One region of the Sporosarcina sp. FSL K6-3508 genome, then DNA from elsewhere that is predicted to be linked to it. Evidence: riboswitches for the same ligand, from Rfam matches in the RefSeq annotation. Region 1 holds a riboswitch; the other holds the start of a gene.
What was found. Region 1 has a riboswitch for thiamine pyrophosphate ahead of MKX97_RS01430 (thiamine phosphate synthase). Riboswitches for the same ligand answer to the same signal wherever they lie in the genome.
Positions count from the first base shown of each region.

Region 2: linked by a shared signal. The riboswitch ahead of thiC (phosphomethylpyrimidine synthase ThiC) and the one ahead of MKX97_RS01430 (thiamine phosphate synthase) in region 1 are both predicted to bind thiamine pyrophosphate.

Region 1 is NZ_CP152016.1:295,163-299,379, reverse strand. Features, by position in the region: gene MKX97_RS01440 (cation-translocating P-type ATPase) at 1-1,419, shown strand, start outside; gene MKX97_RS01435 (Crp/Fnr family transcriptional regulator) at 1,397-2,095, shown strand; TPP riboswitch at 2,189-2,297, shown strand; gene MKX97_RS01430 (thiamine phosphate synthase) at 2,377-2,967, shown strand; gene thiS (sulfur carrier protein ThiS) at 2,997-3,191, shown strand; gene MKX97_RS01420 (thiazole synthase) at 3,188-3,961, shown strand; gene MKX97_RS01415 (ThiF family adenylyltransferase) at 3,958-4,217, shown strand, end outside.
Region 2 is NZ_CP152016.1:2,937,302-2,941,518, forward strand. Features, by position in the region: gene MKX97_RS14610 (L-lactate permease) at 1-228, shown strand, start outside; gene MKX97_RS14615 (hypothetical protein) at 339-509, opposite strand; gene thiC (phosphomethylpyrimidine synthase ThiC) at 525-2,300, opposite strand; TPP riboswitch at 2,428-2,544, opposite strand; gene MKX97_RS14625 (methylated-DNA--[protein]-cysteine S-methyltransferase) at 2,590-3,129, opposite strand; gene MKX97_RS14630 (multidrug efflux SMR transporter) at 3,122-3,436, opposite strand; gene MKX97_RS14635 (multidrug efflux SMR transporter) at 3,439-3,783, opposite strand; SAM riboswitch class I at 3,938-4,041, shown strand; gene MKX97_RS14640 (methionine biosynthesis PLP-dependent protein) at 4,123-4,217, shown strand, end outside.

The sequences.
Region 1 (4,217 bases):
AATGAAGCAGCTATCACAGGTGAATCGGTTCCCGCCAGCAAAATGCTGGATGATCAAGTATTCAGCGGTACACTAGTGGAACATGGTTATATAGAAGTGATTGCCGTAAGGGTTGGTAATGACACGACTTTCGCCCGCATTATTGAATTAGTGGAAGAAGCGCAGGAATCCAAATCGAAAACCGAAAAGTTTCTCGAGCGTTTTGCTACTATCTATACGCCTTCCATTGTGCTCTTGTCCGTGCTCGTTTATCTTTTAACACGGAACATCGAAATGACGTTAACTTTCCTCGTCATCGCTTGCCCTGGAGCCCTCGTCATTTCCGCACCGGTTTCGATCGTTGCAGGAATTGGCAACGGAGCCCGAAACGGTGTCTTGATAAAAGGCGGAGAAGTAATGGAACAGCTAGCGAAAATTGATACGATCGTCTTTGATAAAACAGGTACATTGACAAGAGGGCGACCTGAAGTAACTGATGTCTACGGATTAGGTATAGAGAAAGAAGAGTTACTGCGTCTCACAGCCGAAGCCGAAATGATTTCAGAACACCATCTAGGCCGGACTATCGTTAAAGAAGCGAAGAAACGTGCGATTCATTTGTCCAATCAACCGGAAGACGCTGAAGTGGTTAAAGGAAATGGAATAATGGCTACAGTAGAAGGAAAGCATCTCGCAGTTGGCAATCGCAAACTAATGGAAGACCAAAAGATCCCGATTCCTTCTGAAATGGAAGACTATGCATCACAACGTGAGAAAGCTGGAAATACGGCAATTTTCGTCAGTATTTCCCGGGAAATCACAGGAATCATCTCTGTCGCCGATCAAATTCGTCCGGAAGCTACCGAAGCGTTGGCCAAATTGCGGAAAAATGGCATCAAGCAAATGATCATGCTGACAGGCGACAATCGACATACAGCCCAACTAGTTGGCGAACACCTTGGCCTTGACGAAATCTATGCGGAATTATTGCCTGAAGATAAAGTGGCGGCAGTTCAGAGTTTGAAAGAACAAGGTCACCGAGTTGCTATGGCAGGCGACGGAATCAACGATGCACCCGCCATAGCAACGGCGGATATTGGGCTTGCCATGGGAGAAGGCGGAACAGATATTTCAATGGAGACAGCGGACATCGTCTTGATGGCAGATCGGCTCGATCAATTCTCCCATGCCTATGCTTTAGCGAAAGCAACTGTACAGAACATGAAGCAGAATACATTCTTTGCGGTCGGTACCGTATTCCTTCTGTTGCTCGGTGTATTACTCGGCAAAGTATTCCTCGCTTCCGGTATGCTCGTCCATGAAGTGAGCGTACTTCTGGTGATCCTGAACGCCATTCGATTAATACGTTATACTAACGACAAGCCATCGAATCAAAAACAAAGTGAGGTGATATCGGATGAACCAAGGATCACATTGTGACCTAAGCACGAACGATCTTCACCGTTCCTGCGTTTCGCTCGTCCCTCTTTTCAATCACTTGGATAAGCAGCAAATGGATCAAATCGTCGCGCTTGCACGCAGCATAAGCTACCCTCGCGGTGAAATGATTTACCATAGCGGTGATCGCTCAGAAGGTTTATATATATTGCATAAAGGACGAGTCAAGGTCTATCGTCTATCGGAGAATGGCAAGGAACAACTCGTCCGTATCCTGAAACCAGGAGAATTCACAGGCGAGCTTTCCTTGTTCGACGCAAAGCCTCATGACGCATATGCGGAAACTTTGGAAGCCGTTGAACTGTGTATCATCCAACGGGACGAGATGCAGCAACTTTTGCAATCTCACCCTGCAATTTCATTGAGGATGCTTACGGAATTCTCTTCCCGACTCGCGGATACAGAGCTGCGAGCCGCCCGAATCGCCATGGAATCTGCTGAAACTCGACTTGCGTTGTATTTGGCGGATCTATCAGAGGAACAGCAACAATTGACCATCCGACTGCCGATGAGCCGAAAAGATCTAGCTTCCCATCTTGGCACGACACCCGAAACAATCAGTCGTAAATTAAGCGTATTCGAAGAACGGGGCTGGATTCGCCAGACCGGTTCTAAGATTGTAGAGATTTTCGATTTAGTTTCTTTATTACTCATATAATGGCTATATAAAATTCAGCAAGAGATGAAAATTTGACATCCCTCTTTTCTTTCAATCTGGTAAGTGCTATGCTGTAAGTGAATATTATAATCTTTTGACCATTAGGGGAATCCTTCACAAGGACTGAGAAAAGAGTGCGACTCTGAAACCCTTATCACCTGAACAGGTTCGTACCTGCGGAGGGAAGTGGCAAGTCGTTTTGGCGTACTCTCATACATGCCGACACATCCAACCACTTTCCGATTCGGGAAGTGGTTTTTTCATTTGGAGGTGAACTGGAAATGAAATTGGTCGGTGTCACGGATGATTGTCATTCTGTTGATGAACTGCTGCTCAAGTTGCTGGAGACGGAGCCTTATATCGATGAATTTATCTTACGTGAAAAGTCGAAGACGGATGAACAGCTGATCGAATTGATTTCACATCTCTCTACTAGAGGGTTTCCATTGGATAAAATAATTGTACACGCACGGCCCAGCCTCGCAAACTCGCTGTCCGTCCCCTGTCAGCTGACAGGCTATGGAATGTCGGTGAAGGAAGCACGTACCACTTTTCCGTCGCTGAGATTAGGATCTTCCGTCCATTCATTGGAAGAGGCACGAGAAGCACAAGCTGCCGGAGCAGACTGGCTATTGTATGGACATATTTATCTGACGTCATCCAAAAAAGGCTTGGCTCCGCGGGGTACGGATGAACTTTTTGAGATTGCATTATCATGCACGATTCCCGTCTATGCAATCGGTGGAATTCGACCAGTTCATCTGCCGGTTTTTAAAAGACACGGCGTCAGAGGTGCAGCAATCCTGTCCCCCATCAGCAGTCAAGACGCAGTGAGCGCAGTTAGAGATTATGCACGTGCAAGAGATTCATAGCAAAGGAGCGGTGTTCATTGGGCAAAACAATTGATTTGAACGGTAAGTCGTATTCGGTTGTACCTGAGGTGGAAACAGTTCAGCAGTTACTGGAGCATTTGAAGCTTGGCAATCGAATTTTGATCGTCGAAAAGAACAAGGAAATTCTGCAGAAGGACAGTTACGATGCACCAATTATGGACAGAGATCAAATTGAAATCATACATTTTGTTGGAGGCGGATGAGGATGTTACAAATAGCAGATAAAAGGTTTTCTTCACGTTTATTGTTAGGCACAGGGAAGTATCCTTCATTTGAGACTCAAAAAAAGGCAGTTGCGGTATCAGAGACAGAAATCTTAACATTTGCGGTGAGACGGATGAACATTTTCGAAGAGTCTCAGCCGAATTTCCTGGAGCAACTGGATTTAGAGCACTATACATTATTGCCAAATACAGCAGGCGCAAGCACAGCGGAGGAAGCGGTGCATATCGCGAAGCTGGCGAAAGCATCGGGATTATGTGATATGGTAAAGGTTGAGATTATTGGCTGCAGCCATTCGTTGTTGCCCGATCCAGTGGAAACGTTGCGTGCATCTGAAATGCTGCTTGAAGAAGGTTTCATCGTGCTGCCTTATACGTCGGATGATGTGGTGCTGGCACGGAAACTTTGTGAATTAGGCGTTCATGCCATCATGCCGGGCGCTGCACCGATTGGTTCAGGTCACGGAATTTTGAATCCGTTGAATCTTTCTCTAATTATCGAGCAATCAAATGTACCGGTCATTGTGGATGCGGGCATTGGATCACCGAAAGACGCGGCATACGCGATGGAGCTTGGAGCGGACGGCGTGCTATTGAATACAGCGGTTTCCGAAGCTGCAGACCCTGTTAAAATGGCAGAAGCGATGAAATTAGCGATTGAAGCGGGACATCTTGGCTATCAAGCAGGGCGCATGCCGGTAAGAGACTATGGCGTCGCGAGCAGTCCGCTAGAGGGGCTTGTGCCAAATTGATGAGTAAATATTCACGCCAAGAGCTGTTTACACCCATTGGAGCGGACGGCCAGCTGCGGATACGGGGGACCAAGGTGTTCGTCCTCGGCGCTGGGGCACTTGGTTCATCCGGAGCCGAAATGCTTGTACGCGCAGGTGTTGGTGAATTAACAATTGTAGATCGCGATATTTTGGAATGGTCCAATTTGCATCGTCAGCAGTTGTACGCTGAGCAAGACGTTGTCGAGCAATTACCGAAAGCCGCCGCTGCGGAAAG
Region 2 (4,217 bases), 990 kb from region 1:
GCTTCGGCGACAGTTGGGTTAATCGGTAAAGAGGGTCTGTTGATTCGCCGTGTACTGTTCCCGCTCAGTTATTATTTATTGGCAGCTGGATTCTTCGGCATGGCATTTATCCACGGATTCCTAAATATCTGGTTGATCCTCGCTATTGGAATTATGGCGGCATATACCATCAAAATGGCGACAGATAAACGGATGTTGTCAGTAGAATCATTGCGTCAACCATCGTAATTATAGAATGCAAAAAAGAGCCACTGATTGGCTCTTTTTTGTCATGGTTAAATTTTATTTACTCGGTTCGCGTCTACTCTGATACGTTACGTACTTCCTGCAACCTATTTTTAATAATGAATACTCTCCACCTTCTGGCACTTTTCACATTCTCTATGTGTCGAAGTTTCTATATATTCATGGATACATTCGGCTTGCAACTTATATAACTTTTCCTCTAATTCACGTAGACCTTGGCGCTGCACAACAATATGACGAACTAACTGTTTTGCTGAAGTCATCTAACCCACTCCTAATCAAAGATAGATTTTAGCACCAGATCTTTTGAATTCTTCCGCTTTTTCCTGCATTCCTTTTTCGATTGCCAGATTCTCTTCTGGACTATTTTTATCCACGTACTTTCGAATGTCGTGAGAAATACGCATACTGCAGAATTTCGGCCCGCACATTGAACAGAAATGAGATACTTTCGCCCCTTCTGCCGGTAACGTTTCATCGTGATATTCCATCGCTCGTTCTGGATCTAGACTCAGATTGAATTGATCTCTCCAACGAAATTCGAAGCGAGCTTTGGATAATGCATCATCGCGCTTTTGTGCATTTGGATGGCCTTTCGCTAAGTCTGCTGCATGGGCAGCTATTTTATATGTGATGACACCTTCACGAACATCCTCTTTATTTGGTAATCCGAGATGCTCTTTTGGCGTTACATAGCACAGCATCGCAGTCCCGAACCACCCGATCATCGCAGCACCAATTGCAGATGTGATGTGGTCATACGCAGGCGCGATATCTGTCGTCAACGGACCTAATGTATAGAATGGTGCCTCCTGACAAACTTCCATTTGTTTATCAACATTTTCCTTAATTAAATGCATCGGTACATGCCCAGGTCCTTCGACCATCACTTGCACATCGTGCTTCCAAGCAATTTTCGTCAGTTCACCAAGCGTATCCAGCTCAGCAAATTGCGCTTCATCATTAGCATCTGCAATCGATCCCGGACGCAAGCCATCTCCCAATGAAAATGCGATATCATACTGCTTCATGATTTCACAAATTTCCTCGAAATGCGTGTAGAGAAAACTTTCTTCATGATGAAGCATGCACCATTGCGCCATAATCGAACCGCCACGTGAGACAATGCCTGTCACTCGGTTAACCGTCAGCGGTATATAGCGTAGCAGTACCCCCGCATGAATCGTGAAATAGCTGACGCCTTGCTCGGCCTGTTCAATCAATGTGTCGCGGAAGACTTCCCATGATAAATCTTCCACTTTTCCATTCACTTTTTCGAGCGCCTGATAGAGCGGAACTGTCCCCACCGGTACAGGGGAATTTCGGATGATCCACTCACGTGTCGTATGGATATTCTTACCTGTCGATAAATCCATAATATTGTCCGCACCCCAGCGTGTTGCCCACGTCATCTTCTCCACTTCTTCTGCAATCGATGAAGAGACTGCGGAATTTCCGATATTCGCATTAATTTTGACATGAAATTTACTGCCGATAATCATAGGCTCTGCTTCGGGGTGGTTAATATTGGACGGAATGATTGCCCGTCCTCTCGCAACCTCATCGCGTACCAACTCCGATTCAACGCCTTCACGAATCGCAATGAACTCCATTTCAGGTGTGATCATCCCTTTTCGTGCATAATGCATCTGCGTAACATTCTTTCCCTTTTTAGCTCGCAGCGGTTTGCGCTTCAATAAAGGAAATTGCGCATCGTTATTCATTTGCTCTATTGAACGATAGCCATTATCCTGTGGTTTTACTTGTCTTCCTTCATATTCTTCCACGTCATTACGTTCCCATATCCAATTTTCCTTAATGGCTGGAAGTCCTTTTTTAATATCGACTTCATAGCCTGCTTCCGTGTATTTTCCGCTCGTATCATAAACGCGGAACGGTTCATTCGGAAACTCATCTTGCTCTGTCACGGTTGGTGATAGTTCAATTTCGCGCATAGGTACAAGCAAATCGGATCGACTTCCTTGTACATATACTTTTCTGCTTGCCGGAAAACAATCGTGAATGTGGATCTCTTTTTCTGTCGTTTGTTTCATTTGTCATCGTCTCCTTTGTGAGGGCAGACCATGACTCCATCCGAGTAAAGGGAATCAGCAGCACAAAAAAAGACCAGCTCCATAAAAAAAGGACCTGGTCTTTCAAAAACGCACAAAAGTACGCTGATTGATAGATTGAAAACTTCCCCACGCTGGTACGAGCCAGATCAGGTCCAAAGAGTTCGGAATGCATTTTACTCATCCCATCTCAGTCCAGTCGCGCTGGACACCCCTAGTTATGATTATTGAATTGTCGAACAACTATAGTTTATCATAGAGTAATGCTTTGTCAACTAGAGGAAGTAAAAGAATTACCTTCCATTCGAATCAACCGATCTTTCAGTTGCTGACCATCCCGGTAGCCCGATAGACTTCCATTTTTTGCGATGACCCGATGACATGGGATGACAAGCAACAACGGATTCTTTCCAATCGCGGAAGCAGCTGCTCGAATTGCAGAAGGATGACCGATTATCTCGGCAATGTCTGAATATGTCACCAATTGTCCATACGGAATATCTTGAAGCGCTTTCCACACCTTGTTTTGAAATGGTGTGCCTGACCAATCCACGGAGCATGTGAAATCTTGCACTTCTCCAGACAAGTAACTTCTCACTTCATTTGCGTATTCAGCTAATCTGTCTGCATTTTCCTTCACTTCGCCAGCGCCATATTGTTTGGTGAGCCAACTCTTCATTTTTTCCTCAGCATCTTCAGCTAAGCCTACATAGAGAAGGCCCCTTTCAGTCGCTGCCATTGTTACGTTCCAACCTTCCACATCAAAACTTGTCCAATAAACCAGTTTCCCCACTACCTTTCTATTAGCCAAACAGCTTCAATCCAACGGCCCCTACTATAATCAATGACAAAAAGAAAATCCTTTTCACACTTGCAGACTCTTTAAAGATTAGAATACCAGCCAGGACTGCCCCTGCCGCTCCCAATCCTGTCCAGACTGCATAAGCCGTACTCATTTGAATATCGCGCATCGCTAACGATAAAAAAACAAAGCCGAAACTGAATACTCCAACTATGAGTAGGAGACGCTTGATCGTACGTTTCTGCAAGTAATAATTGATGCTTATAACCCCAAAGATTTCTCCAAGACTGGCAATCGCTAAATAAACCCAAGCCAACGTCAACTGCCCCCTTCTTGATTCGCTTCATCCGACTGCTCATCTGTAGTCAGTTTGATACCAACAACCCCGATGACAATCAAACAGATAAATGACAGCGTAATCCAGGTGAAGTCCGCGTGGAAAACGAAAATATCAACTAATAGAATGGCTGCAGCGCCTGAACCGGTGAAGACAGCATAAACAGTCCCTGAAGGCAATTTCTCACATGCCTTAATAATGAAATAAAAACTAAATATAATCGCGCCTCCAGTTCCGATCCAATGCAGAAACGTCTCCGAATAGCGCAGTCCCACCACCCAAAATATTTCTACGACCGCAGCTAAAGCGACATAACTCCAAGCCAAAGTTAACGTCTCCTTTCATTCGCTCTATAGTGTCTATTAGTATAACAAACCTTTCAGTTAAACGAAAAAAGCATTCCTAGTAGAAGTAAGCTTGCATCTGCTATGTTCGCATGATAGAATGAATCCACTAATAATTTTTCCTATATTAAGAATATTCTTATCGAGAGAGACGGAGGGATAGGCCCAAAGAAGTCTCAGCAACCAGCCAGCTTGGCATGGTGCTAATTCCAAGGGTGAACACCGCCTTGAAGATGAGAATACTGAAGAAAATGTTGTATGTTCGAGGGCCTATTCGAAATGAAGAGGCTCTTTTTTATTTTTCTGAAGGGGATGGATACTATGACAAACAATGAATTAGAAACAAGATTAGTCCAGCTGGGGAATAACAGCGATAAGAAAACGGGCGCAGTCAATACACCGATTTATTTATCAAC